3 regions of the Gordonia ajococcus genome follow, and region 2 is predicted to be linked to each of the others. Evidence: predicted binding sites of a transcription regulator. Region 2 holds the regulator's gene; each other region holds the start of a gene.
The links. Region 2 encodes LexA, which represses DNA repair genes until DNA is damaged. Its sites were predicted from a motif close to CGAACANNTGTTCG; they were not measured.
Positions count from the first base shown of each region.

Region 1: GAA2_RS12740 (DUF222 domain-containing protein) is a predicted target of LexA. The motif match lies at 6,772-6,785, and genes of this name have one in related genera.
Region 3: cofD (2-phospho-L-lactate transferase) is a predicted target of LexA. The motif match lies at 7,995-8,008, and genes of this name have one in related genera.

Region 1 is NZ_CP052884.1:2,817,464-2,827,348, forward strand. It holds gene ribD (bifunctional diaminohydroxyphosphoribosylaminopyrimidine deaminase/5-amino-6-(5-phosphoribosylamino)uracil reductase RibD) at 1-480, opposite strand, end outside; gene rpe (ribulose-phosphate 3-epimerase) at 489-1,193, opposite strand; gene GAA2_RS12730 (hypothetical protein) at 2,043-4,556, opposite strand; gene GAA2_RS12735 (hypothetical protein) at 4,556-4,861, opposite strand; gene GAA2_RS12740 (DUF222 domain-containing protein) at 5,441-6,700, opposite strand; gene GAA2_RS12745 (ArsR/SmtB family transcription factor) at 6,891-7,226, shown strand; gene GAA2_RS12750 (SRPBCC domain-containing protein) at 7,223-7,702, shown strand; gene GAA2_RS12755 (TetR/AcrR family transcriptional regulator) at 7,706-8,281, opposite strand; gene GAA2_RS12760 (MFS transporter) at 8,472-9,885, shown strand, end outside.
Region 2 is NZ_CP052884.1:2,989,617-2,999,501, reverse strand. It holds gene pfkB (1-phosphofructokinase) at 1-305, opposite strand, end outside; gene GAA2_RS13520 (DeoR/GlpR family DNA-binding transcription regulator) at 302-1,072, opposite strand; gene GAA2_RS13515 (phosphoenolpyruvate--protein phosphotransferase) at 1,207-2,907, shown strand; gene lexA (transcriptional repressor LexA) at 2,885-3,592, opposite strand; gene GAA2_RS13505 (LysM peptidoglycan-binding domain-containing protein) at 3,829-4,395, shown strand; gene nrdR (transcriptional regulator NrdR) at 4,495-4,962, shown strand; gene hrpA (ATP-dependent RNA helicase HrpA) at 4,936-8,922, opposite strand; gene GAA2_RS13490 (aspartate aminotransferase family protein) at 8,984-9,885, shown strand, end outside.
Region 3 is NZ_CP052884.1:3,618,099-3,627,983, reverse strand. It holds gene GAA2_RS16480 (DivIVA domain-containing protein) at 78-524, shown strand; gene GAA2_RS16475 (DUF3117 domain-containing protein) at 627-794, shown strand; gene GAA2_RS16470 (putative RNA methyltransferase) at 836-1,738, shown strand; gene glgA (glycogen synthase) at 1,763-2,929, opposite strand; gene glgC (glucose-1-phosphate adenylyltransferase) at 3,043-4,257, shown strand; gene GAA2_RS16455 (NUDIX hydrolase) at 4,747-5,331, opposite strand; gene GAA2_RS16450 (coenzyme F420-0:L-glutamate ligase) at 5,328-6,677, opposite strand; gene cofD (2-phospho-L-lactate transferase) at 6,674-7,708, opposite strand; gene GAA2_RS16440 (WhiB family transcriptional regulator) at 8,425-8,688, shown strand; gene GAA2_RS16435 (metallopeptidase family protein) at 8,785-9,306, opposite strand; gene GAA2_RS16430 (DUF3499 domain-containing protein) at 9,410-9,885, shown strand, end outside.

The sequences.
Region 1 (9,885 bases), 170 kb from region 2:
GCCGTCGACGCCGGCGGCGATCTTGGCGGTGACCATCGGCCGCCCGAGCCGCTGGCGGGTGAGCCACGGACGCAGTGGACCGTTCTCCACGGTGTCGGCCGCGACTCCCCCGGTCACCCGGACGCCGGCAGCCCGCAGGGTGTCGGCGCCGCCCGCGGCGACCGGGTTGGGGTCACCGACTGCGTAGTGAACCTCGGCAACCCCCGCTTCGATGAGTGCCTGCGAACACGGCCCGGTGCGCCCGGTGTGGTTGCAGGGCTCGAGCGTGACGATCGCGGTACCACCCCGCGCTGCCTCGCCGGCCGCGCGCAGTGCCATCACCTCGGCATGCGGGCCGCCCGGCGGTTGGGTCGCACCGACGCCCGCCAGGGTGCCGTCGGCCGCCAGGATCACTGCTCCGACAGGAGGATTGGGCGAGCTGACACCCATGGCCGCATACGACGCCTCGACGGCGCGATCCATGGCGGCGGCGATGTCCACGAGGTGCGTCAGACGTCGCTCTTGGCGCGCGCCCGGGCGGCGGATTCGCGCAGGGCGGCGACGGCCTGGCCCGGGTCGGCGGCACCGTAGACGGCCGAGCCGGCGACGAAGCAGTCGATTCCGGCCTCGGCGGCTTCTTCGATGGTGTCGGCGTTGATTCCGCCGTCGATCTCGACGAGCAGCCTCAGGTCCTCGGCGTCGATGAACTTGCGGATGGCGCGGGCCTTCTCGAGGACCTCGGGCATGAACTTCTGTCCGCCGAAGCCGGGTTCGACACTCATGATCAGTAGGGTGTCGAAGTCGCGGAGGATCTCCAGATAGGGATCGAGCGGGGTACCCGGCTTGATCGACAGGCCGGCCTTCGCGCCGGCGGCGCGGATGTCGCGGGCGACGCCGATCGGATTCTCGGCGGCCTCCGCGTGAAAGGTGACGTTGTACGCGCCGGCCTCGGCGTACGGCGGCGCCCAGCGCTCGGGGTTCTCGATCATCAGATGGCAGTCGAGCGGGATGTCGGTCGCCTTCAGCAGGCTCTCGACGATCGGCAGACCCAGGGTGAGGTTCGGCACGAAGTGCGCGTCCATGACGTCGACGTGCAACCAGTCGGCACGGGTGGCTCCGGGCTTGGCAACGGCCGCCGCCTCGTCGGCGAGATTCGCGAAGTCCGCGGACAGGATGGACGGGGCGATCATGGGCGCGTTAACAGCGGTGCACATGGTGGACAAGTGTAGGGCGAGGTGGGCGGTGCGGACGAAAGCGTTCGGGCGTCTCAGACTCCGTTGGCCGGCCAGCCGGGGGACGGAGGGAGAGTCGGCCAGGGTTGCGAACCCGTCTCAACACCCACCGCGGGCAAATCCGGGTTCGAGGGAAGGGCATCGCATGCCACGATATCGGCTCGGTTTTCTCGTCCGACGCCGAGTCGGTCGTAGAAGGTGACGTGCCAATTTCCGAACACTGAATACGAAGGAGCCCGTCTGGCACCTTGTTGTTTTTCCGGCGGGCTCCCGTTTGCAGATCGCGTGAACTCGATCGTGACCGGATATCCCCACGGCTTCCCGATCTTCCTCCACTCAGAATCGCGCGACGGAAACCGTTGCTCGATCGACAGAATCTCGCTCCGACAAAGAATCAGACGACTCGTGGCGCCGCTGTCCACGCGTCGTAGCGGACGATAGAAGACGGTGTTGACAACCTTGCGAGTGGAACTGTTGCTCACCACTTCTTTGACTTGTTCATCAATTCCTCTCGGAGATGCGTCGACGAACCCGGGGTACCCCCACTCGGCGGATTGTCCCTGGAACGCGAGCTCAAAGGATTCGACGTAAGCACGAACGAACGTTCCTTCCCCACTCATGAAATCGAGGGCGCTTCCGGGCACCCAGCGAAAGGAAGTATCCAGGTTCGGCGGCATGCCAGCGTCTTCCGGGGGTTTCGTGGTACGCGATACGCCGGAAACTGAGGGCGAGTCCTGAGGCACACCACAGCCCGCAGCTCCGATCGCAAGGACCGCAACGAGTAAGCACCCGACGAAACGCGCTCTCTCTGAAAAACTCGCTTGCACTCAACTACCTCTTGTACGCGTGTTCGAAGTTTTCGTTGTGACGGAGAGCAAATGAATTGATATCCGACTTCAGCAAGCGCTGAGCATAAGAGGCAGCCTCCTCAACATCAGCTACCTCCGGCATGACCTTGGTGCGTTTCATCTCCTCGAAATCAACCTCACCGTCTGGAGCAAACAGTTTTCGGAAATCTGGATCATCAGCTATCTCGGGATGCGAACTGAAGTAGCCTTCCAGTATCTGCGCGTATTTGGCGTTGGGCTCAATCTGCGATGTGTACATCTCGGTTCGCAACCTCTGTAGTTCCGGGTCCGCGATTATCGTGTCCGGGTCCGTGGGCAGCCCCGAGAAATGAAGTTGCGCCTGTGGGGCCACACCACCGAGCAAGACTCTCACAGCAGGGTCCAGACCCGGTACTGCCGAGAGCAAACCGTACGCACTCTCGAACATTGCACCCCTGGCAGCGGCATCGCGCGCCGCCAAGTGACGACCGTCAACCTTGGTTTCCTCGATGTGCGAATCCAGACCGCTGGCCATCGCACCTTCCAAACGACCGGTGACTTCGCCGAGTCCGTAGTCGTGCGGGTTGCGGCCGAATTCCTCTTGGAGGACGTCGATCTGCAAAGCAGTCATCGAATTAACAATTCGCCCGGCGTCGGCGTCCGAGTTCAGAATCTGGAAAGTCGCCTTCAAATCGGCTAGATCGACTTCAGCAACTCCATGCGAGTCGAACAGTCGAGGATCTGCTCCACCCATCACAGCAGTGTGGGGACCTATAGCCGAAGCCAGGGTACGGGCCAGCTCACCGTTCAGTTCTCCCAACGCACTCTTGTCGTCCCCGATGTCTATGAACGCCTCCTTGTTGTCACCGAAGTACTGGGTGAGGGAGGTAGCGATCTGCCCTGCTCGTTCACTCTCCGCCAGAGCCTCCAGTGAGCTACCGTCGGCGGCATAGGCGGCCCCGGGCATCCAATTGAAGAGCTTGTTGACACCCGAACTCTCGTTGCCCGCACCGTCGGTCCAGTCGAAAGTGAACAGGTGCTTCAAGCTTTCAGCGTCCTTGAAAGTCTGCTCGCGGCCCTCGACGTCGTACACGGAAGGCATTGAACCGGTTGTTGCGCCACCAGTCGCGGCCAACACGGCGTCGTGGATCGCAATGTGATCACTCCCAGCGACGTCGAGCATCCGTATCATCAGGGCTTCGGCATCTGTCTTGGACACGTTGTGGGGGTTGAAAAGTCCAGGATTCGAGACGAGCTCATCACCCCCGACTGCAGCGATCTCTCCCGCCCGCGCAACCAATGCTCGGTCGACATCGCTACCGAGCTGAACCGACGTAGACCCGCCCTCGGTGTCAACCGAGCGATGCTCCAGGATATCCATCACGGTTTTCAAATCATTGAAAGTCTTCAGGTCGGTCACCGGCCTGTGCCCGCCTGAGTGCGGACCCGTATCTGGCACGGTGACGTTTGCTTTGCTGGCCGCGGGATTGGTCAGGACTTCACGTATCGGCGACGAAAGCTGACCCATACCGCCGCTAACGAACTTCGACTCAGGGGACAGTCCCATCTGTTGCAAGGGACCAGCCAAGAACGTCGGCTCGACCTGCTGATCTGTCCGTAAATTAGGGTTGCCAAGCATATAGATACCATCACCGAGTGCATTCTTGAGCTTGGATCTTTCCGCGCCACTGTATTCGTCGCCGAAACGCTTCAACGCGTCGAGTGAGTATGGCGCGGAGCCTTCAGCGCTCTGCCCCCAATTAGGCGTGTAGATGGCCTTCAGGTAATCGAACTGCTCCTTCGAGATGACCGCTTCCTCGCCGCGTGCCAGTGCCGCACGCTGTTCGGGGGTCGAGCTGGTCGCGCGGTAGAAGCGTTCCTTCTGCTCCGGTGTCGCGGTCCCGCTCATGATCGCCTGAACGTCGCGGCTCGCCTGTCCTGCGGAGAAGCTCGATCTGAGCGGAGCACTGATCTCTGCATTGCCGAAGACCACATTCAGCGCGCGTGCACCGTTCCGGTCGTCTTCCCCGATCTGGTCCGCCAGCGACTGCAGCGACAGTGTCGCAGTCTTCGCCTCCTCCGCACGCTTGGCTTGGTCGTTCAGAATCGACTGCTCGGCTGCGCTGCCGGCGTCTACCCCCTTCAACTCAGCCGCGTAGTCACGAGCGTCGCGCACGGTCCAGTCATCCGAGACGCTGAACTTGTCGAATTCGAGGCCGAGCGCTTTCGTCAGAGCAGTGCTTCGGTTGGGGCTGATCGCGGCGGCGGTGTCGTGCAGCACCCTTGCGGCCGCGTTGAGTTCGGTTCCGAGCTTGTTGATCTCGTCTCGGTCAGACGCCGTGCGGTCTTCACACGCACGCCTGGATTTGCCCGACCAGCCCGTCACGTTCATCGGGGCGTCGGCCATTGTCCTGGTCTGGGTTCGTAGGTTTTCGGCCGTTGTCTCCAGCGATTTCGCAGACTGGAGCAGGACCATCACATCCCAGCTGGTGACCGTCGATCGAGTCGGACGGCTCATCAGAACACGGAAATGGCTCGGAAACCGCTCGCCAACTCTTCATCGGTATCGGCGAACTCGGTGGCCACCTGGTAGCACGTCTGCGACACCGCATCCATGCGGGCGGCCGCGCGTCCGAGAAGGGTACGAACGACGTCGTCCTTACCGGCGCAAGCGGCGCTGAACGCTGATCCAGGCATCGCGGCAGCTGCGTCAGCGAGACCGGCACTGCCCGACCAGAGCGCCCGCGTGGCATCCGAACACCCGGCCAACGTCTTGCCGACGCCCTCGATCACTCCCTTTTCAGCTTCCAGGCGATAAGTCACTGTGAGTCCCCCGTCCCCGGCATCAATGCCCCTTGACGCCCCTCGACTCAGACAACCTAGTACGAGACACTACGAAGTGGGGATTCAGCATCCACAACCGGCCGAGCCGAGTCGCACACCGCCCAGGTAGCGCAAGGTTCGTTTACGGAACCCTCACCATCGCCCACACATCTGGACCGTCGTCGGGCAAAGACACCTTCCCGGCCACCTCGAACCCGAGTCGTCCGCCCGCGCGGCAATGTCCGCTCTGTCTCCGTACAGGTCGACAACTCGGGATGCGATGTCGCCGAACGCCTCGTCGAGACCTGTCGAGGACGGAGTGATCCACACCGCCACGGCGGCAAGGTCGTCCGATACCCAGACGCGGCCGCACCGCTGCCATTCTCGGCGAGGAACAACCGCTGCAACGACCGCACTCGGTCGCCATGGTCACGCGCATCCACCGTGCGCCATGTGAACGGATAGTCGGCGAAGGCCTGGCCGAGGGTTTCTGCGCAGCGTCGACGTCAGCCGGAGTCGCCTGCCGAATCAAAAGCGCGGATCGTCACGCCGTTGGACGTTACCCGGCGCCGACACCGCTCAGGCGACCGCGAACAGCTGCAGCAGCTTCGTTTCGATGACGCTTTGTTCAGGGTCTCGATGCCCGACGGCCGGCGGTGCCGTACTCCGATGTCGTGCACCGGTCGGAGTGATGACGTCGATGACCCGGATGTCGCCGGACATGCGGACCGAGTACGTCCAGCCATCGGCCTCTTTCGCGCGATTATGGGTGACGCAGATGCCGTCGGCATTCGCCTCGCTGGTCGGGCCTTCATGCCGATGCGGTTTGGCGTGGTCGATCTCGGCGATAGGCGCCCCGCAGTACGGGGTGCGACACCGCTGATCTCGCAACCGGATGAAATGCGCCAGTGCGGGCGGGAATCCGCGGGAACGGGACTCCATCGCCACCAGCACACCATCGGACGGACGCGCATAGACACGGCGCAGCGTCGAGGCGGTCTCACCATCGGGCGACACCGACGCGGCGACGAGTTCCCGTGCCACTGCTGCCGGAATCGGTCCGTACCCCTTCACTTCGGCCGCCGAATCGTTGAGCCCGAGCAGGCACTCGTCGGACAGGACCATGTCCACCGACACCGGAACCGGTTCCGCTGCGGATCGACCGGTGACTCGTTCGACCAGCGCGTCGGCCATGATCTGCGCATGCGTGCGATCGTCCGCACCGACGACCGAATCGGCGTGCTTCTTGAGCGCGGCATACACCGAGATCCCCTGCGTCATCGGCAACAGCGCCGACAGCTTGGTCATCAGATCGGGCGCCGGCCGCACGCTGACGCGACGGTCTTTCTCGGCCTTGGCCTTTCGCGCGACCACGGCCGCCGGCTCGAGTTCGTACGCGTGACGCTTCGCCCGCGCTTCGATCTCTCGGTCCGAGGCGCCCACCAGCGCCTCCGGATCGCCACACACCCGCCGGTCGATCTCCTCCCGCGATTCGCGAGTCAGATAAGCGGTTTCGCGGACGAGGATCGTGGCTCGCCATTCTGTCAACACCCCGTCCGTGAGTGCGGCCATCGTGTGCGGCATCTCGTGCGCCAGAGCACGAGCGAACCCGAGGTACTGACTCCCCTTCTGCGGTGAGGCCTTGCGCGCCAAGCCGACTTCGGCGGCGAGCCCTCGACCCCGGCGCGGTTGCGGAACATTGCGCGCGGCCTCGTCGTCCGCACGCAGCCGGTCGAGATTCGCGGTCTCACGCACCTGGGCCGCAGTGCACGCCGACTTGATCTCCTCGAGCAGAGTCAGCCGCTCCACCGACTCGGCCTCGCCAGCCCCCGCAGCCATGCCGGCAAGGAGGCTCACGAGAGCGCGCAAGTCGCCCGTTGCCGGCCTCCGTGTTTCCGGTACATCAGTCTCGTACATACGTTCGATAGTACGTGAATACTTACTGCTCCGCCGCATCTTTCCACAACCACATCCCACCCGGATCACTTAGCTGTTGAGTTCAGTGAACAATCATGCAACACTTAGCCACATGGCAAACAGTTCGGTCACACTCGACGACCTCTTCGGCGCACTGTCGGATCCGACCCGCCGCGCCGTCGTCGAACGCCTCGGGCGCGGACCCGCGAGCGTCGGCGAACTCGCCGACCCCTTCCCCATGACCCTTCCGTCGTTCATGAAGCACCTGAAGGTCCTCGAGGACAGCGGACTGGTGATGACCAAGAAGACCGGCAGAACCCGAATGTGCACGCTCGACCGTCGACGCCTGCGACGCCTGCAGACCTGGCTCGAACACCAGCGCATCGTCTGGACCGAACGCACCGACCGACTCGAAGCCTTCGTCACCGAACCCGAGGAGACACCATGATCGACCCCGAACTCGACCTGACCCTGCAACGCATCATCCGCGCACCGCGACAACGGATCTGGAATGCGTGGACCCGACCCGAGCAGCTTGCGAAATGGTGGACGCCCTCCCCGACCATCACCCGGGTCGAACGACTCGAGCCACGCCCCGGCGGCGCTCTCGTCACGCAGATGAGCGACGACGGCGAGACCTTCGTCCCGCACATGGATGCTGTCTTCCTCGTCGTCGACGACAACGAACGCCTGGTGTTCACCAACGCGATCGACAGTTCCTGGCGGCCCGCCGAACCCGCGCCGGTCCCCATGACCGCCGAGATCACCTTCGCCGAACACGCCGACGGAACCGAGTACAGCGTCGTCGTCCGCCACGGCAATCCATCCGATCGCCACCGACATCATGAACTCGGCTTCTACGACGGCTGGGATTCGGTGACCGCCGCGCTCGCCGAACTGGTGGAAAGCGAGGCCACGCAATGAAAATCACCGATCGTCGGTCAGCAACGGCGCAGCCATCCGCGTGACATAGTCCGAAATCTCGTCCATGGAGGCCTGAGAGAGGGCCGGACTCTCGATCTTGTGCCGCATGATGGTGATCCCGACGACCAGGGCGTTGAGCAACTCCGCCCGCAATCCACCCGAATCACCGCCGAGCCGGTCTCCCAGCTGCCGGGTGAACACATCCTCGATGATGCTGCGGATCAGGTCGTTGATGGTCTCGTTGTTGACCACCCCGGCGAGCAGGGCGGTGCTGCCGCCACCCGAGGCGCTCACGTCGAGGACCTCGCGCAGGATCTTGTCGGGCAGATCCGCCAGCGGGGTTGAGGCCACCAGTCCCGCGGCGCCGCTTCCGCCAGTCCGCACCGCCTCGACGAACAGATTCTCCTTGGAGCCGAAATAACGGTTGATCAACGCCTGGTTGACCCCCACGACGGCAGCGATGTCGCGAGTCGTCGTCTGCGTGGCCCCGCGTTCGGCGAGCAGGGTCCGGGCAGCCTCCAGCAGAGCCTCGCGGGTCGCCTCTGCATTACGACGCCGCTGGGTCGGGTCAGCCATCATCTCCCACTCGTCCGGACAGTGTTGCCCGCAAGCTTAGCGTCGACGACGTCGCAAATCCGGCCCGACTGTGTCCCAAGTCATCAGGCATTGACTAATAGGTCCGGAGTAACCTACCGTCGCTAAGTCGTCAATCGTTGACTTACCGGTTCTGGCGGCCTTCAGCCCTAACCTCCTCGAGGAGTTCGTCACCATGTCCTCATCCAAGACCGTCGCCATTACGCCAAGCGGCGCCACAACGCGACCGGGTGGCGTGATCCTCACACTGGCCCTCGCGGGCACGGTGGCCGCAATCACGCAAACTCTCGTAACGCCGTTGCTTCCCGAGTTGCCGCGCATCCTCAACACCACTGCGTCCAACTCCAACTGGGTCATCACCGTGACCCTTCTCGTCGGCGGTGTCTTCGTACCGATCACCGGTCGCCTCGGCGACCTCCTCGGCAAGCGTCGCGTCCTGCTCGCGCTCACCGTCCCGCTCATCGCGGGTTCGATCCTGTGCGCACTGGCGTCGTCGGTGATCCCGATGATTGTCGGCCGCGGCCTCCAAGGCCTCGGTATGGGCATGATCCCGCTCGGCATCGCCCTTCTCCGAGACGCCGTTCCGCCGGAGAAACTCAGCTCCTCGATCGCGCTCGTCAGCGCCTCGATGGGCATCGGTGGCGGTATCGGCCTGCCGCTGTCGGCGGCGATCGCCGAGTACACCAACTGGCGCGTGCTGTTCTGGGTGACCGCCGCCCTGGGCGCGATGATCCTCGCACTCATCTTCACCCAGATCCCCGATGTTCCGCCGGCGGCCAAGGGCCAGAAGTTCGACTATTTGGGTGCGGTCGGTCTCGGCGCCGGCCTCGTCTGCCTGCTCCTCGCCGTGTCGAAGGGTGCTGACTGGGGATGGGCGTCCGGCTCCATCGTGGGCCTGTTCATCACCGCCGTCGTACTGCTGCTCGGCTGGGGCTTCTGGGAGCTCCGCATTGTCGAACCGCTCGTCGACCTCCGTACGACTGCACGTCCGCGCGTGCTGACCACCAACATCGCGTCGATCTTCGTCGGCATGGGCATGTACGCGGCCATGCTCGTAGTGCCCCAGATCCTGCAGTTCCCCGAGGCCACCGGCTACGGGCTCGGCCAGTCGATGCTGGCGGCCGGCCTGTGGATGCTGCCCGGCGGCTTGATGATGATGGTCGTCTCCCCGCTCGGCGGAAAGCTCACCGACACACGCGGACCCAAGTTCACCTTGATGTCCGGTGTGCTCGTGATCGCCGCCGGTTACGGCCTGTCGCTGCTGCTGCTCGGTACCACCTGGGGCCTGATGCTGGCGATGATGGTGATCAACAGCGGCGTCGGCCTCGCGTACGGCTCGATGCCCGCACTCATCATGGGATCGGTCCCGGTCACCGAGACCGCGGCCGCCAACGGTTTCAACACCCTGATGCGGTCGATCGGCACCTCGGTGGGCGCCGCCGTTGTCGGTGCGGTGCTCGCCCAGATGACGATCAACCTCGGCGGCCACGAACTCGCCTCGGAGAGCGGCTTCCGCGTGGCGCTGACGATCGGTGCCGGTGTCGCCCTGGTCGCCTTCGTGGTCGCGGCCCTCATCCCCAAGGATCGCG
Region 2 (9,885 bases):
ATCTTGGTGGTGGTGCCGTCGGCTTCGGCAATGGTCACGTTCGAGCGCACCTCGCCGTCCACGGGGACCGCGTCGTAGGGGAGTCCGAGCTCGTCGAGGGCGGCGAGCAGCGGGTCGCCCGCACGCGCCGGGAGCAGTGCCCGGGTCGGTAGTCCGGCGGCGGCGACGGTGCGGGCCACGTTGACGCCCTTGCCGCCCGGTTGGGCGCGGACCACACCGGCTCGCTGGACCTCGCCGCGCCGGAGCGGGGTGTCGAGTTCGAGGGTGCGGTCGACGCTGGGATTGGCTGTGACGGTGAGGATCATGCGATCACGACCTCGACGCCGCGGGCGGACAGGGCGGCCGAGAACCTCGGATCGATACCGGAGTCGGTGATCAGGACGTCGATGTCGTCGATGCCGGCGAATCCCGACAGCTCCTCGCGCTCCATCTTCGAACTGTCGGCGAGGACGACGACGCGTCGGGCCGCGGCAACCATCGCCGCCTTCACCGCCGCCTCGTCGGGGTCGGGCGTCGACAGACCGTGCGCTTCGCTGAGGCCGTTGGTGCCGATGAATGCGGTCGTCACGCGCAGCCGTCCCAGTGCGGCGACCGTCTCGGCGCCCACCGTGGCCTGGGTGAGTCCGCGGACGCGACCGCCCAGGGCGTGCAGACCGTCCGCATGGCGGCCGGCGAGCAACCCGGCGATCGGCAGGCTGTTGGTGATCAGCGTCAGATCGCGGTCCCGCGGCATGACCTCCGCGGCACGGAACGTGGTGGTGCCGGCGTCGAAGAGCACCGATCCGCCGTCGGGCGGCAGGAAACGGAGGGCGGCGCGGCCGATGGCGGCCTTCTCCTCGATCTGTTCGGTCTCCCGTTCGGCGATGCCGAGTTCACCGATCACCCGCATCACCTCGGGGCGGACGGCACCGCCGTGGACGCGCTGCAGGTGCCCGCCGCGTTCGAGAACGGCCAGGTCGCGCCGAACCGTCTCGCTGGTCACGTCGAACTTCGCGGCGAGCTCGGCGACCGAGGCGCGCCCTGCGACGCGAACCTCCTCGGCGATGGCCTGCTGTCTCTCCTCGGCGTACACACCGGCTCCGTTCTGATCGTTCCTGCTCACTCGGCCACCGCGAAATGTGGGAATATGTGGCTTTGAATGTTGTAGTAACTGTGTTTACGCCTTTTTATGTTGACAAGTCAAGCCAAATTTGTAACCGTGGTCACATGACGCAGATTCTGACGGGGACGCCGGTCGTCGGTGGTGTGGCTCATGGACCCGCACTGTGGCCGGGACGCCGTCCCGACCACAGTGCGGAGGCGCTCGGCGCCGGTGTCGAGATCTCCGAGGACCAGCGCCCGGAGGAGGTCGCACGATTCACTGCGGCGGCAGGCGTCGTCGCCGCGCGACTCCGTGAGCGCGCGTCGCAGAACACCGGCGTCGCCGCGGAAGTACTCGCCGCCACCGCCGGACTCGCGGAAGACCGCGGCTGGATCGGTGCGGCGTCGGCCCTGATCGCCAGGGGTACGCCGGCACCGTCGGCCGCCGTTGCCGCCACCGAACAGTTCGCCGCGGTGTTCACCAAGCTGGGCGGCCTGATGGCCGAGCGGGTCACGGACCTCAACGACGTCCGCGACCGCGTGCTCGCCGAGCTCCTGGGACTGCCCGAACCCGGGTTGTCCACGCCGGAGGTGCCCTCGATCCTGCTGGCCGACGACCTCGCACCCGCCGACACGGCCGGCCTCGACCCCACCACCACGATTGCCCTCGTGACGCGACTGGGTGGGCCCACCAGCCACACCGCGATCATCGCCCGTCAGCTCGGCATCCCGTGCGTCGTCGCGGTGTCCGGACTCGTCGGGATCGATGCGGGTACGGCGATCCTCGTCGACGGCACCACGGGTGAGATCGCCGTCGACCCCGATGACACCGCCGCGCGAGCCCGAGTCGAGGAGTATCGGCGTCACGCCGCTCGCGTCGCCGGATGGTCGGGTCCGGGTCGCACCGGCGACGGGGTGGAGGTGGCGATCCTGGCCAACGTCGCCGACGGGTCGTCGGCCCGCGCAGCAACCGATCACCCGGTGGAGGGTGTCGGACTGTTCCGTACCGAATTGGCCTTCCTCGAGCGCGCCGAGGAGCCTTCGGTCGACGAGCAGGCGGGCATCTATCGCGAGGTGCTGGACGCTTTCGACGGCCGCAAGGTGGTCATCCGCACCCTCGACGCCGGCTCGGACAAGCCGCTGCGCTTCGTGACCCATCCCGACGAGGCCAACCCGGCACTCGGTGTGCGCGGCGATCGAATCGCCTTGGCGCACCCCGAGATCCGCGCGCGCCAGCTCGACGCGATCGCCCGGGCGGCGCTGGAGGCCGACGCGCAGCCGTGGGTCATGGCCCCGATGATCGCCTCACCCGCCGAGGCGGCGACATTCGCCGCGCAGGTGCGCGAGCGTGGACTCGTCGCCGGTGTGATGATCGAGGTTCCCGCCGCGGCGATCCTGGCCCCGGCGATCCTGGCCGAGGTGGACTTCGTCTCGATCGGCACCAATGACCTCACGCAGTACACGATGGCCGCTGACCGAATGTCCGCCGAGCTCGCATCGCTGACCGATCCGTGGCAGCCGGCCGTGCTGCATCTCGTCGCAACGGTCGCCCGGGCCGGACGTGATCAGGGCAAACCGGTGGGCGTCTGCGGAGAGGCCGCGGCCGATCCGCATCTCGCCTGCGTGCTGGTCGGACTCGGGGTGACCTCGTTGTCGAGCGCTCCCGTCGCGGCGCCCGCGGTCGGCGCCCGGCTCGGCGCGGTCACCCTGGCAACCTGCGAAAACGCGGCGGCGGCCGCGCTGGCCGCCACCGATCCGGCTGCAGCTCGCGCGGCGGTCGCCGCGGTACTCGACAGTGACGAGGTCAGACTCGCCTCATCACGGTGACGACCTTGCCGAGGATGACGGCCTCGTCGCCCGGGATCGGGTCGAACAACTCGTTGTGCGGCATCAGCCAGACATGACCCTTCTGGCGTTTGAAGGTCTTGACCGTGGCCTCGCCGTCGATCATCGCGGCCACGATGTCGCCGTTGTCGGCCACGTTCTGCTGGCGGACGACGACCCAGTCGCCGTCGCAGATCGCGGCGTCGATCATCGACTCGCCGACGACCTTCAGCAGGAACAGCGATCCCTCGCCGACGAGCTCCCGGGGGAGTGGGAACACGTCCTCGACGGCTTCCTCGGCGAGGATCGGTCCGCCTGCGGCGATCCGGCCGAGCACCGGTACGAAAGTGGGTTCGGGCAGTGCTCCGCCGGTCGGCGAGGTCGGCGTCGGGGGTTCGCTCGGCGCGATGTTCACCGCCCGCGGACGGTTGGCATCACGTTTGAGAAGGCCCTTGCGTTCGAGCGTCCGCAGCTGATGGGCGACCGAGGAGGTCGAGGTGAGACCCACCTCGTCACCGATCTCGCGGATGCTCGGCGGGTAACCGCGTTCTCGCACGGATTTGCGGATCACCTCGAGAACTCCGCGCTGCCGCGGCGTCAGCGACGCCTCGGCAGCCGCCATGTCCGCCGGGGTGACGGGCTCGTCGGCGCCCCGCGCTCCGGTGCGCTTACCGCCGTCATCGCTCATGATCGGGTTCCTCTCGATTCCGAACGTGCTGGTAGATCGCTTGTCTTTCGACGAGCCTAGCCGAGAACGCCGACCGCATCAAACATTTGTTCGACGTGTCGCGAGACAATTGTCGGAGTGCCGTGCTACAAATCGAACATCAGTTCATCGAACGGATGATCGACATTCGAACAGTTCGACCGGGACGACGCGGTCCCACTCACGAACACCGTTCGACCGGATACACGGAGGGCACCATGCGCACCGCCACTCTCATCGACCCCGTCCACCTCGACCCCGCCCGGCACGACCCCGCCCGGCACGGCGGTCCCGTCCGCGGCGACGTCCTGGAGCGTCCGCGCCCGACACGTCGGGGAGACGCCCGGCGGCCCGTCGACAACCGTCCGGTGCCGGAATCGGCGGTCCGGGTCCGCCGCGTCGCGTCCACCCAGTGCGCGTCGCCGGTGGGTATGCGCGGTCGTGGACCGGTGGTCCCGGCGTGGCGTCCCGCCGAGGCGGCTCCCGCGGCCGTCATCCGCCGGCGTCGCCGCACGGCGACCGCTGTCCTCGCCGGCGTCGCGCTCGCCCTGGCCGTGTGGGTCATCGCGGTCGTCGGCCAGAACTACGCCGCGTCGGTCACGCCTGCCGCGGTCGGCACCGAGGTCGTGCACGTTCGGTCGGGTGACTCGCTGAGCACGATCGCCTCGCGGGTCGCCCCCGAGATGCCGCGTGAGGCCGTCGTCGACGAGATCATCCAGCTGAATGACCTCGCGTCGAGCGGGCTGCGCGTCGGCCAGCCGCTCCTCACCCCCCGGTACCACTGAGGCCGGGCGGTATCCTCGATGCCACAGGGACCAGCCGAGCACCGGCCCGGCATGCGGCGCGGCTGCATCAGAGCGTCCCGTGACCTGCGTGAGGATACGATGCGCTGCCCCTTCTGCAAGAACGACGACACCAAGGTCATCGACTCGCGTGTCGCTGATGAGGGGCAGGCCATCCGGCGCCGCCGCTCCTGCGTGGAGTGTGGGCGACGCTTCTCGACCGTGGAGAGTGCGGTCCTCTCGGTGGTGAAACGCAACGGCGTCACCGAACCGTTCAGTCGCGAGAAGGTGATGCGAGGTGTCCGGCGCGCATGCCAGGGGCGCCACGTCGCCGAGGACGCTCTCGCCCAGCTCGCCCAGCAGGTCGAGGACACCGTCCGCGCCAGTGGTTCGGCCGAGATCCCCAGCAATGAGGTGGGACTCGCGATCCTGAAGCCGCTGCGGGACCTCGACGAGGTCGCCTACCTGCGCTTCGCGTCGGTGTACCGGTCCTTCGACTCCCTCGAGGACTTCCAGCGCGAGATCGACGACCTCCGGGCCGCTTCAGCCGAGTCGGTCAAGAGTTCGTAGGACCCGCTTCTCCGACACCGGGAACGCGGTGCCCAGCCGTTCGGCGAACAATCCGACCCGCAGCTCCTCGACGAGCCACTGCGCCTCGTCGTTGACGTGCGCTTTCCGGTGTTCGGGTACCTGGGCCAGCCGCTGCGCCCACCGTTCGGTCACGCGGTCGATCACGGCGACTCCGGCCTGATCTCGCGCGGCGGAAGCCGGGAGTGCCGTCAACCGTGCCTCGGCGGCCGCGAGGTAGCGCGGCACGTTCTCCAGATGATGTCGCGGAGTGGCGGCCACGAATCCGTCGAAGACGAGGTTGTCGAGTTGTTCGGCGACGTCGTCGGCGGCGAGCGAACCCGCATGACGGTCGATCGCGGCGCGTACCGGCGCCACCGAGCCGAGCGACTCCACCGCGAGAGAGAAATACTCCGGAGCCGACTCGGTGATCCGTGGACGGATCTTCTCCGTCAGGGTGCGAAACGCCTCGGGTGAACGCACGGCGGACGCGGTCCCGGCGTGAAGGCCGGCGACGACGTCGCGGATCGCCCGGCGTGTGCAGTCGGCCAGCAATGTATCGAGATCCGCATAGGGACTCTGGCTCAACGCCAGCCGGCCGGCGGCGCCGAGCGAACTCGCCACGCGCCGGTGCAGTGGCGGGATCGCCAGGTCGAGGAGCGCGACGATCCCCCTCTCCGCCAGGCGATCTCGGGCCTGCTCCGACACCGCGTCGATCACGACCACCCCGCGTGTACGTCCGGCGTCGTCGGTGATCGCGTCGACGGTCGGGTACCTGGTGAGGCGCTGACCGGCGATGTCGACGGTCCGCTGCGCGGCGAGAGTGCCGATGCCGTCGTCGGTCCAGCTGCGATACAGCGTGCGTTTCACCGTCTTCGACGCCGCGGGCGTCGTCGCACGCTGAAGCTCGTCGATCGAGTCGGCACGCGCGGTGATCCGTCCGTCGTCGTCGGCGACCGCGAAATGCATCCGCAGATGGAGGGGAATCCGGTCGAGGTCGAAATCGGCGGCGGTGACCGTCATCTGGGTGATCGTGGTGAGTTCGCGGGCGAGCCCGACCGCGAGCGGTTCGCTGCGAGGCGTGAGACGGGCCAGCGCCAGGTCGGCGAACCGCTGGGCGGGGGACATCGACTTGCGCAACCTCTTGGGCAGCGATTTCACCAGTGCGGTGGCCAGTTCCGACCGCATCCCGGGCACGGACCAGTCGAAGCCCGCCGACCGGACGTGGGGCAGCAGTGCGCGCGGGATGATCACGGTGACACCGTCATCGGGTGCGCCGGGTTCGAACCGGTAGCGGAGCTCGAGTCGGGTGTCGCCCTGCTGCCACGCACCCGGATAGTCGGTCGGTGCGGCCTCGGCGGTTGCCGTGACATCCTCGGGCTTGAGGTCCAGAAGGGCAGGATCGCTGCGCCGTGCCTTCTTCCACCACGTGTCGAAGTGACGTGCGGAGGTGACCTCGGCGCCGACCCGGTTGTCGTAGAACTCGAAGAGCTGATCCTCGGTGATCACGAGTCCGCGTTCGCGCCTACGGTTCTCGACGTCGGCGGCGGCCTCGAGGAGGGCGCGGTTGCGTTCGAAGAACGGGTGCTGGGTACGCCAGTCTCCCTCGACGAGGGCATGGCGGATGAACAGCTCGCGCGAGACGACCGGGTCGATGGGACCGTAGTCGACGCGGCGACGGGCGACGAGGGTGACGCCGTAGAGGGTGACCCGCTCGTACGCCATCGCGGCGCCACGTTTCGACGACCAGTGCGGCTCGCTGTGCGTGCGTTTGACCAGATCCCCGGCCAGTTTCTCCGCCCACAACGGATCGATCCCGGCGACCGTGTGCGCGAACAGCCGGGAGGTCTCCAGGACCTCCGCGGCCATGATGAACGCCGGCGGTTTCTTGGCCAGCGGCGACGCCGGGAAGATCATGAGCGTCGTGTTCCGCGCCCCGGTGAATTCACGACCCTCGGTGTTGCGGACCGCGATGTTGCTGAGCAGACCCGACAGGATCGCGCGGTGGACGGCATCGGCGTCGACCTGCGGCAACTCCTCGCCGGCCGGACGCACGGGCCAGTCGAGATCCTTGACGATCTCGGTGAGCTGACGGTGCAGGTCCCGCCACTCCCGGATGCGCAGGAAGTGCAGGAACTCCCGCTCGCACATCCGCCGGAACCTGCTGCCGGACAACTCCTTGCGCTGTTCGTCCAGGTATCGCCACAGTTCGACGTAGGACAGGAAGTCCGACTGCGGCACGACGAATCGACGATGGGAGGCGTCGGCCGCCTCGCGATGTTCGGCCGGCCGTTCGCGCGGATCGGGCAGCGACATCGCGGACGCGATGACCAGCAGGTGGTCGAGGCAGCCGAGTTCGCGACCCGCGATCAGCATGCGGGCGATCCGCGGGTCGACCGGTATCCGCGACATCGAACGGCCGACGGGGGTGAGGCGCGGCGGGCCGCCTTCGCGGCTCACGGTGATCGCGCCGAGTTCGGTCAGCACGCCCATACCGTCGCGGATCGCGCGCTCGTCGGGCGGCTGGACGAACGGGAAATCCGCGATCTCACCGAGTTTGAGCGAGGTCATCTGCAGGATGACCGCGGCCAGGTTGGTGCGCAGGATCTCCGGGTCGGTGAACGCCGGCCGCGAGTCGAAGTCGTTCTCGCTGTAGAGCCGGATACAGACACCCGGCGCGACGCGACCGCATCGGCCGGCGCGCTGGCGGGCGCTGGCCTGCGAGACCGGTTCGATGGGAAGACGATTCACCTTGGTGCGGGTCGAGTACCGGCTGATGCGAGCGGTGCCGGTGTCGATGACGTAGCGGATGCCGGGCACCGTGACCGATGTCTCGGCGACATTGGTGGCCAGGACGATCCGTCGACCGTTCGACGGAGCGAAGACCTTCTGTTGGTCGGCGATCGACAGACGTGCGAACAGCGGGACGATCTCCGCACCGCCATCGCGGCCGGTTCCGGTGCGGCGCCGCAACGCATCCGCGGTCTCGCGGATGTCGCGCTCGGTGGGTAGGAACACCAGGATGTCGCCCCGGCCGCCGGCCCACAACTCGTCGATCGCGGCGTCGATGCCCTGGATCTGGTCGAGGTCGGCGTGCTCGCCGCCCCCGGTGTCGTCGCCGCTGTCCGGGCGTTCCTGGAGGCTCAGGGGCCGGTAACGGATCTCGACGGGGTAGGTGCGACCGGACACCTCGATGACCGGCACCGAGGCGTCGGGTGTGCTGAAATGCCGTGCGAAACGGGCGGGTTCGATGGTGGCCGAGGTGATGATCACCTTCAGGTCCGGTCGTTGCGGCAGCAGCCGGCGCAGATAGCCGAGGATGAAGTCGATGTTGAGGCTGCGCTCGTGGGCTTCGTCGATGATCAGCGTGTCGTAGCGCCGCAGCATCGGATCGGTGGCGATCTCGCGGAGCAGGATGCCGTCGGTCATCACGCGGATCAGGGTGTCGGCCCCCGAACGGTCGGTGAACCGGACCGAGTAGCCGACCGCGTCACCGAGTTCGGTGTCGGTCTCGTCGGCGATGCGTTTGGCCACCGAGCTCGCCGCGATACGACGCGGCTGGGTGTGCCCGATCGTGCCGCGGATGCCGCGCCCGAGTTCGAGGCAGATCTTCGGTAGCTGTGTTGTCTTACCCGAGCCGGTCTCGCCGGCCACCACCACGACCTGATGGTCCCGGATGGCGTCGGCGATCTCCTCACGAGCTGCCGACACGGGGAGTTCGTCCGGGAAGCGCAGCACCGGCACGCCTGCCCGGCGCCGTTCGAGGCGGTTGCGTGCCTTGGCCACGTCGGCGACGAGCTGCTCCCACTTGCGTGGGTCGGGGGTGCGGCCCAGCTTGTCGACCCGGCGGCGGAGTCGGTGAGCGTCGAGGATCCCCACCTCGTCGAGCGAGCGCAACAGCTGGGATCGGGAGATGCCGGGCTGAGGATCTCGCGGGGCTGGATCTGGGGACTCGACCGACATGATGTCTCCAGGATATGGGTCGCTGCCGGGGGTGTTCACCTCGCCCGGCATCATGGGGGCCATGGCTGATTCTTCGAGGGCACTGTCCGATACTCCTGGCGCTCTGTGGCACGGTTTCGCCGACATGGGTGCGGTGACCGCGAGTGGCCCGTTCGTCGTGACCAAGGGTGAGGGAACCCGCATCTGGGACCGCGACGGCAAGTCCTATCTCGACGCGACGGCCGGTCTCTGGTTCACCAACGTGGGCCACGGCCGCACCGAGATCGCCGACGCGGTGGCGCGTCAGCTCGGCACCATCGCGCACTATTCCAACTTCGGGGACATCGCGAGCGACGTCACGCTGCAGCTCGCCGACGAGCTGGCCGCGATCGCACCGGTGCCCGGTTCCAAGATCTTCTTCACCTCGGGCGGCAGCGACTCGATCGACACCGCGGTCAAGCTCGCCCGCCGGTACTGGGTGGAGCAGGGCAAGCCCGGCAAGCGCGTCGTCGTCAGCCGCACGAAGGCGTATCACGGCATGCACGTCGCCGGTACGTCGCTGGCGGGCATCCCCCTCAATCACGACGGCTACGGCGAGCTCATGCACGACGTGCAGAACGTCGACTGGGATGACGCGAAGAGCCTGCTCGGCCTCATCGAGCGGGTCGGTGCGGACAACATCGCCGCGTTCTTCTGCGAGCCGATCATCGGTGCCGGTGGCATCTACCTGCCGCCGGCCGGATACCTGGACGAGGTTCGCGCGATCTGCCGCGACCACGACGTCCTGTTCGTCGTCGACGAGGTCGTCACCGGCTTCGGTCGTATCGCCGGCGACTCGTGGTTCGCCTCGGCGCGCTTCGACCTGCAGCCGGACATGATCACCACTGCCAAGGGCCTCACCTCGGGCTATGTGCCGATGGGTGCGGTCTTCATCGCGCCGCGCGTCGCCGAACCGTTCTTCGCCGGCGGCGTCTGGTGGCGCCA
Region 3 (9,885 bases), 630 kb from region 2:
GGATGCTTGTGCGGGCCGGACGGAGGCGGCCAGGTGCCGGCGGGGCCGCGGGACGACGGTCTGTCAGGATGGAATGTATGCAGACCCTGCTGCTGTACCTGCTGATCATGGCGCTCGTCGCCGGGGCAGTGTTCGCCGTCGTGTGGTTCGTCTTCGGGCGCGGGGAGGACCTGCCTCCGGTCGAACCCGAAACCACACTCACCCGTTTGCCGACGGTCGGGATAAGTGGCGACGACGTCCGGGCGCTGCGGTTCGCGCAGACGTTGCGGGGCTACAAGCAGTCCGAGGTCGATTGGGCGCTGGCGCGTCTCGCACGCGAGGTCGACGACCTCCGGTCGGTCATCACACGTCTCCGGGAGCGCGACTCCGGGACAGGTGTGACCCACGGCTCCACAGGCGTTCCCGAGACCGGAACGGGCGACACCACCGGCTCCGAGAACGGCCGGGAGCAGAGGGTTTACGACGACCCGACCCCCAATCCCGCATCCCGCGAAGGAGGTCCGTCGGTACCCTCCGACCGATGACCGGATCACGCCGGAACAGCGCTTGTGTCGCGCACTCGCATTCGATTGAGACGACGACACGTATCATGTTCAAAGCAGGGACACTGTGAAGGGAGCTTGAGAATGGCGGCAATGAAGCCACGTACTGGGGACGGCCCCCTCGAAGCGGCCAAGGAAGGGCGTGGAATCGTTGTCCGGATTCCGATCGAGGGCGGAGGTCGCCTCGTCGTCGAGCTGACCGCCGACGAAGCCGCCGCACTGGGTGAAGAACTCCGCGGGGTCACCGGCTGAACGGAGATCTCGCCGACGTCGTCGAGTTGCTTCGATGCCCGGTGTGTGCCGGGCCATTCGAGACCGGTCTCCCGGGGGCCGGGCACGACGAGACTTCCCCGGCTGTAGCCGGGTCTGGGCCGTCGCCGCGTGGAGGGACACTCCGCTGCGGTGACGGTCACTCCTTCGACGTCGCCAAGCAGGGTTATGTCTCACTGCTCGACGGACGTTCGGGATCGTTGCGCGCCGACACCGCCGCCATGGTCGCGGCCCGCGCGCGGGTGCACGACGCCGGGTTCTTCGCTCCGGTCCTCGACGCGGTGGCGGACCGAACGCGCGAATTAGGTGCCGGCGTCGACAAACCCGTCGTACTCGATGCGGGAGCCGGTGGCGGCCACTACCTTCGCGCCGCGGTCTCCGGACTCGCCGACGCCTCGCCGTCTGTCGAGGCCCGCGGGCTCGGCATCGATCTCTCCAAATTCTGCGCGCGGGCCATCTCCCGCGGCACCCCACGCCACGCGGCGATCGTCGCCGACATCTGGCGTGGCCTCCCGGTCGCCGATGACGCTGTCACTGTTGCGCTCTCGGTGTTCGCACCACGCAACGCGGCCGAGTTCGCGCGGGTACTGCACCCGGGCGGTGGACTCGTCGTCGTCAGTCCGGCCGCCGACCACCTCGCCGAGATCATCGAACCCATGCGGATGCTGCGCGTCGACTCCGGCAAATCCGAACGGCTCCAGGCCACATTCGCCGACGGCTACGAGATCCTCGATTCGTCGACGATCCGTTCCGTCACCGAACTCGACGCCCAGACCGTGGGCGACCTGGTTGCGATGGGCCCGTCGGCCTTCCATGCCGACGACGCCGACATCCGCTCACGTGCAGACGCATTCGTGGGGAAAGGCGTCGTCGATGTGACACTGTCGGTGGTCGTCACGGTCTGCCGCCCGACCCCGCCGGGCTGACCCCCGCTGGACGGAGATGCTCGGTCAGCGCAGTACGGACCGGTATACCCCGAGAGTCTGTTCGGCAATCGTCGCCCAGGAGAATTCGGCCTCGGCCCGTTCGCGGCCGGCCACTCCCATCGCCGCCGCCCCGGCGGGATCGCCGACGACCGCGTTGACCGTCTGGGCGAGATCGTGTTCGAAGGCTTGCGGATCGACCGGGTCGTAGGGCACCAGACGGCCGGTGACGTGGTCGCGCACGACCTCCGGGATGCCCCCGACCTCCGACGCCACCACGGCGGTCGCGCAGGCCATGGCCTCCAGGTTCACGATGCCCAGCGGTTCATACACCGACGGGCACACGAAGACCGATGCGGCGGTGAGGATCTCGCGGATGCGGGGAAGCGGCAGCATCTCCCGAACCCAGTGCACACCCGGTCGTGATGCCGACAGTTCACCGACCGCCGCCTCGATCTCGGCGCCGATCTCCGGGGTGTCCGGTGCTCCGGCACAGAGCACGAGCTGGATGTCGGGAGCGAACCGGTGTGCGGCCGAAACCAGATGGGCGACGCCCTTCTGCCTGGTGATACGTCCGACGAAGGCGACGATCGGGCGGTCGGGATCGATGCCGAGCGCGGTGAGTGTCGACTCCGGCCCGAACGGATCGTCGACCGGATACCACTGGCTGGTGTCGATGCCGTTGCGCACCACGTGGACACGTTCGGGGTCCAGTCGAGGGTAAGTGTTGCAGACGTCGTTGCGCATTCCGGAACTCACCGCGATCACCGCATCCGCGTATTCGACTGCGTTGCGCTCGACCCAGCTCGACACGCGATAGCCGCCCCCGAGTTGTTCGGCCTTCCACGGCCGCGACGGTTCGAGCGAATGCGCCGTGAGGATGTGCGGGACGCCGTACAGCTGCCCGGCGACGTGGCCGGCGAGTCCGGTGTACCAGGTGTGGGAGTGCACGACGTCGGCGCCCTCGGCGCCGACGGCCATCCGCAGATCGGCCGAGAGTGTCGTGATCGCCGCATTCGCACCGGCCAGACCCGGATCGGGTGAATAGACCGCTGCGGTCTCTCGTTCGGCACCCATGCAGTGCACGTCCACGGTCGCGAGATCGCGTAGATGGCGGACCAATTCGGTGACGTGTACACCGGCGCCGCCGTACACCTCGGGCGGGTACTCCCGTGTCATCATCGCCACCCTCATACCGACGACGCTAGTGGCATCGCGGGCAGTTCGCCATCGCTGTGCGAACACGACCACGAATCCGATGGCGCCGTCGTCTGGCCGAGGCTCCCGATCGCGGTTAAGTTGGGGGAGTGAGATCACAGCCGCACGTCCTCGGCATCGTCCTCGCCGGCGGCGAAGGCAAGCGCCTTTATCCGCTGACAGTCGACCGGGCCAAGCCCGCGGTGCCCTTCGGAGGTGCCTACCGGCTGATCGACTTCGTGCTGTCGAACCTGGTCAACGCCGGATACGAGCGCATTTGCGTGCTGACACAATACAAGTCGCATTCGCTGGACCGGCACATCTCGCAGACGTGGTGGACGTCGGGTTTCCACGGCGAATACATCACCCCGGTGCCGGCCCAGCAGCGACTCGGACCGCGCTGGTACACCGGCAGCGCCGACGCCATCTTCCAGTCGATGAACCTCATCACCGACGAACAACCCGAGTACATCGTGGTCTTCGGTGCCGATCACGTGTACCGCATGGACCCGTCGCAGATGGTCGATGCGCACATCGAATCGGGCGCCGACGTCACCGTCGCCGGCATCCGCGTACCGCGCGCCGAGGCGTTCGCCTTCGGGTGCATCGACTCCGACGCGTCCGGCAGGATCACGCGTTTTCTCGAGAAGCCCGCGGACCCGCCCGGGACACCGGATGATCCGGACTCGACCTTCGCCTCGATGGGCAACTACGTGTTCACCACCGAGGCACTCGTCGACGCCTTGCGCGCCGACGCCGCCGACTCCGACTCCGACCACGACATGGGTGGCGACATCATCCCGGCCTTCGTCGACCGCGGCACGGCGTATGTCTACGACTTCAAGGACAACGAGGTACCCGGCGCAACCGAACGCGACAAGGGGTACTGGCGCGACGTCGGGACCCTGGATGCGTTCTACGAGGCACACATGGACCTCGTGTCGGTGCACCCGATCTTCAACCTCTACAACGGTCGCTGGCCGATCCGCGGTGAGACGCACAACCTGCCGCCGGCCAAATTCGTCCAAGGGGGAGTGGCCGAGGACTCGGTGGTCGGCTCGGGCTGCATCATCTCGGCTGGGACCGTACGCAATTCGGTGCTGTCGTCGAACGTCATCGTCGAGGACGGTGCAATCGTCGAGGGCAGTGTCCTCATGCCGGGCGTACGCGTCGGCAAGGGCGCCGTCGTCCGCCGGGCGATCCTGGACAAGAACGTCGTCGTCGGCGACGGTGAGCAACTCGGCGTCGACCCCGACTCCGATCGGGAACGCTTCTCCGTCAGCGCCGGTGGCGTGGTGACCGTCGGCAAGGGGGTTCGGGTCTAGCGCCGCACCTCAGGCAGCAGGGGCGACGACCGAGCGCAGTGAGGGCGCCGCGTATCGAGGTCACCCGCCGCTGCGGTCCACGCTCTGCACTAGGTATCGCCAAGCGATACCTAGTGCTGACCGTCCTCGTCGATTGCCCGCCGATCTCGCCTGAGGTTCGAAAACTCGTCCCGCTCAGCGGTGTCCAAGGGCAATCTGCCCTCGGAGGCATCTCAGGGGACGAGAATTTCGGAGCTTGCGGAACCCCCGCTCCCTGAGGAGCGTCCGGAGCTTGCGGAGGGCGCAGAACCCCCGCTCCCTGAGGAGCGTCCGGAGCTTGCGGAGGACGCAGAACCCCCGCTCCCTGAGGAGCGTCCGGAGCTTGCGGAGGACGCAGAACCCCCGCTCCCTGAGGAGCGTCCGGAGCTTGCGGAGGACGCAGAACCCCCGCTCCCTGAGGAGCGTCCGGAGCTTGCGGAGGACGCGTCACGAAGGGCTCGCGAGGTCGACTCACCAGGTCTTCGTGGCCAGCGCGGCCCGGATGAGCTCCGGGATGTCGGCGTCGGTGTCCGCCGGCAGATCGTCGATCGGCCACCACTGCAGGTCCACCGATTCCTCACTGCGTTCGAACGCCGGGAGGCTGCCGTCGGCAGTCGGGGCGGCGACCACCCGGTAGCGCACGTCGAGATGCCTGGTCGGCACGCCGAGTGAACAGGTGATCGGGTGGGTGTGCAGGTGCACGATGCCACCACTGCCGCCGACGCGATCGAGGTCGAGACCCGGGATGCCGGATTCTTCACGGGCTTCCCGCAATGCGGCGTCGGCCAGGGTCTCGTCGGTCGGCTCACAGTGTCCGCCGAGCTGAATCCATCTGCCCACGCGCGGATGCAGAGTCAGCAGCACATGGCTTCGATCGGCGTCGAAGACGATGGCCGACCCGGTGAGATGACCTGCCGCACAGGCGCGCAGGCAGGCGTCGGGAGTGGCGGCGAGGAGCGCGAGGTAGGCGTGCCGCAGGCTGTCCTGCGCCGAGTCCGGCGCCTGCCAGGCGGTCAGGGCCTCGACCGCCGAGGCGTGCAGCGACTCCGCGGTCACAGCTCGACCACCCACTCGTCGGTCGGCGCGGCGTCGCGCAGCGGGGCGGCCTCGAGCGGGTGCCCGATGGCGACGGCGCCCAACGGCTCCCACGACGAGTCGAGTTCGAGGACGCGTCGCACCGTCGGCGCGGCGAAGATCGTAGATCCGACCCAGCAGCTGCCGATCCCGCGGACCGACAGCGCGATGAGCAGGCTCGCCACGGCGCCGCCCGCGGCCACCGTGAACATGGTGTGCTCGGCCGCGTTGCGTCGCTCGTCGGGGTACTCGTGCACACCGTCGGGCACGAGGAACGGGATCACCAATTCGGGTGCGTCGTACAGAATCCGACCGCGACGGAGCCGCTTCTCGATCGATTCGGGTGTCTTGGCATCGGATTCGAGGTCGGCGCGCCATTCGGCGTTCATCGCATCGAGCAACGCACGACGCCGCTCGACCGACCGCACCCACACGAACCGCACCGGATGGGTGTGGTGGGGCGCGGGCGCCGTCAGGGCTTCCCCGAGTGCGGTCCGCATGTCGTCGGGATCGACCGGTCGGTCGTCGAAGGCGCGCACCGAACGTCGTGTGCGGATGGCCTGACGCCGCCCCAGGGCGATGGCCTCCTCCGTGCCGAGCCGGAACAGGTCCTCTTCGGCGGGCCGGATCAGATCGGCGGCGGTCGAACCGTTGTCGACGGGTGCGAACCCGCGGACGACGGCCACCGGGACAGCCGCGAGCTTGCCCTTGACCAGGTCGGCGGCCGCGGCCAGTTCGTCGGCGACCGCGATGTCGGTCACCACCAACGGATTCCCGTAGTCGTCGGTGCCACCGTCATACGGGTGGGTGACGGCGATGCCCGCCGAGCCGATCGCGACATCGGTCTGCCCGGTGCGCCACGCACGGCCCATCGTGTCGGTGATGATCACCGCGACCTCGAGGCCCGTTCGCTCGGCGATGGCGGCCCGCAACCGTGCCGCGCTGCCGTCCGGATCCTCGGGGAGCAGGGCCAGCTGGTCGGAGCGCACGTTGGAACCGTCGATCCCGGCTGCGGCCTGGACCAGACCCAGACGGCTCTCGGTGATGAGCGTGCGGTTCTTGCGGGCGAGCACGCGCACCGACTCGGCCTCGACGAGCTTGCGCCGCAGCGCATCACGTTCCTCCGGGTCGGCGGGTGCGTCGACCATGCGGCCCTCGGCCTTGGAGATGATCTTGCTCGTCACCACCAGGACATCGCCGGATTCCAGCCACGGTGCGGCGGCGAGGACCTCGGCGGCGACGTCGGATTCGTCGGTGAATTCGGGGAGCCCGGTGACGGGCCGGATCTCCAGGCCGTCCGGGGCGCGATGATCGGCGAGCTCGCTCACGCGGTGCCCACGTTCTGGTCCGGCAGCGCCACGTCGACGAGCGCGCAGGCCGCACGGATCATCTGCGCGGTGGCCTGCGGGTCGGTCATCAGCAGCGGGGCCGAACCGATCGAGATGCCGTCGACGCGTGCGTGGTCGCCCTCGGCGATCAGCCAGCCGTCGAGGATGCCGTTGCCGCTGCGGGCCCCGTAATGGGCGGCGATGGCCTCGGCCGACGATTCCACGCCGATCACCGACAGGCATTCGTCGGCCATACCGCGCAGCGGTCGGTTGTCGATGACCGGGGAGACGCCGACCACCGGGGCCGTCGTGGTCCGCAGTGCGCTGCGCATTCCCGGAACACTCACGATCGCACCGATGCTCACCACCGGATTCGACGGCGCGAGCACGATGACGTCGGCGTCGGCGATCGCGTCGAGGACACCGGGTGCGGGCGTGGTGTCGTCCGAGCCCACCTGCGCGAAGCCGAAGGTCGGGACCTGCGCCCGGTGGCGCACCCACCATTCCTGGAAGTGGATCGCGACCCGCTCGCCCTCGTCGCCGTCCGGTTTCGCGATCACCACGTGGGTCTCGTGCCGGTCGTCGGTCACCGGCAGCAGGCGCACCCCCGGGTTCCATCGGCGGCTCAGGGCGGCGGTCACATCGGACAACCGGTACCCGGCGTCGAGCATCTGGGTGCGGATCAGATGGGTGGCGAGATCACGGTCGCCGAGGCCGAACCAGTCCGGGTCCGCCCCGTAGGCGGCGAGTTCCTCTTTCGCGTGCCAGGTTTCACCGCGCCGGCCCCACCCACGTTCGGGGTCGATGCCACCGCCCAGGGTGTACATGCACGTGTCGAGGTCGGGGCAGATGCGCACGCCGTGCATCCACGCGTCGTCGCCGACGTTCACGATCGCGGTGATCTGATGTTCGCCGACACCGAGAGTGGGGTCGTCCGGATGCGGCGGGAACGGGGTGACACCCAGCAATTCGCGCAGTCCGAGGAGGAAACGGGCACCCCCCACGCCGCCGACGAGTACGGTCACCTTCACAGCAGGTACTCCTTCACACCGCCACTCTAGTGGTCGGCCGCGAGGGTTCGTACGCCGCTGTCATGCCCGTCCGGCGGGCTGGGAGGAGGGCTCGTGAGTGTGATCTTCGCTTCGCCTTCGCGTCATCGTCGTGTCGAGTCACAGATTTGTCGGCACGCGATGGTAAAGGGAATTCTTCGATTCAACTTGACCGGGACCGCCCTCGGCGTGTCTAATCACATCAGTGTCATTCCGAGTTTGAGATCGAGAACATTCGAAGTCGAGAACTACTGGCCTCCAAGGGATTCGATCATGTGTTCGAACTCGGCAGAGGGTCGGTGCCGGCATCGAGTGCCGTCGCTCGGGCGCTGTGTACAACGGATGCAGGGAGTTCGCGCACCCGGAGTACAAGTGGTGTGGCAGCAGTGGTGGGTACGGCAGCACGTCGTGTTCGCAAAGGACAGATTACGACCAACATCCCGAGCTAGGAGGCGCCGACGATGGCTTTGAACAACCCGATCGGCAATCCGCTTGAACCACATGATCGCCCGCAATTCATCGCAGAGTCTCCCGTGATGACATCCGCCCCGGAGATCGGTACCCCAGAATTCCGTACCCTTGGCCCCGTTGACGATTCGATGATCGGCGGCACCGCGCGTGCGGCCTCAGTCGAATTCGCCGCCGACGCAACCGGTCTCGCCGGTGCCGACGCGGACGAGTCGGCGGGTCGTCGTCATCTGGCCCTGGTGCCCAACGACTTCGACGACCTGTTCGACGCGGTCGAGGAGCAGTGGCAGGACCGCGCACTGTGTGCGCAGACCGATCCCGAGGCGTTCTTCCCGGAAAAGGGTGGATCGACACGTGAGGCCAAACGCATCTGCCAGGGCTGCGAGGTCAAGGCGGAATGCCTGGAGTATGCGCTCCACAACGACGAACGCTTCGGTATCTGGGGCGGGCTGTCGGAGCGCGAGCGCCGTCGCATCAAGCGCGGCATCATCTGACCGACGTCGCCGGAACGGCGTCGTCAGAACAGACGAATAGACCAGCGACAGCTGGACGCTCGACGGTCATCGTCGAACGCGATCATCGACCGCGGATCATTCAGGTCCGCGGTCGATCGTGTCTTCGTCGACGCCCAGGTGGGTCGCGACCTGCTGGACGAGAACCTCGTGTACCAACTCGAGAAGATCTGTCCCCTTCTTCGCGCGGGACTCCAGCGGCCGGCGGAACAGGATGATCTGAGCCCGCGTCGGAACCCCGTGGACGTCCATCCCCGCCGGGATCAGCCGTGCAAGCGGAACCGCACCGTCGGCGGTCACCTCGTCGGGCCACTCGACGGTCTCGGGATCTCGGGGGAGCAGGCGCGGGATCTCGTCGACGGCGATGTCGAGTCCGGAGAGCTGATCGTGCCACTGCGCGTCGATCTCGGCGAAGGCCTCCAGCGCGACGGCGTCGAACTCATCGGATCGGGTGTTGTAGGCGGGGACGTTCTGCGGCAGCAGCGGGGAACGCAGGCCGCGTCCTCGCCGGTCTCGGTACCGTTCGACCCGTCGTCGGCCACGACGAAGTCCCGGCTGGCCGTATGAGCCGCGCTGCGTCGGCTTCGGGTGGATGCGCATGGCGCGAGTCTAAGAGGTCGCAGTGGCTCGTGTCGCCCCCGCCTCGGCCCGTTGTGAGCGTGTCGAATCTGTGGTTGCGGACAGGGCGGGCTAATCTCGTCACGTGAAGCTTCCCCGTCTGTGCTGCCGACCCGGCTGCGCCCGATCCGCGGTGGCTACCCTGACCTTCGTCTACGCCGAATCGACTGCGGTGATCGGTCCACTGGCGACCTCGGAGGAGCCGCATTCCTGGGATCTGTGCGACGATCACGCCCGGCGGATCACCGTGCCGCGGGGGTGGGAGATGTTGCGCAGTGAGCGGGGATTCTCGGCACCTGCCGAGGACCACGAACTGACCGCCCTCGCCGAGGCCGTCCGCGAGGCCGGCGCCGTCGCCGGGGGTGCGCGCCCGGGCTTCGTCGATCGCGGGCCCCTCGGTCGTGGTTCGGATCGGATGCCGGTGGACTCCCTCGACGCCTTCGACTCGCGGGCTCGGGACGAGGCACGCGCGGCCGATGCCGCCTACGAGGCCGCCCTCGCGGATCGCCGGAGCGGCCGCCATCGCGCCGGGCCGGTCGACTCGCCGTCGCAGCCGCCGGC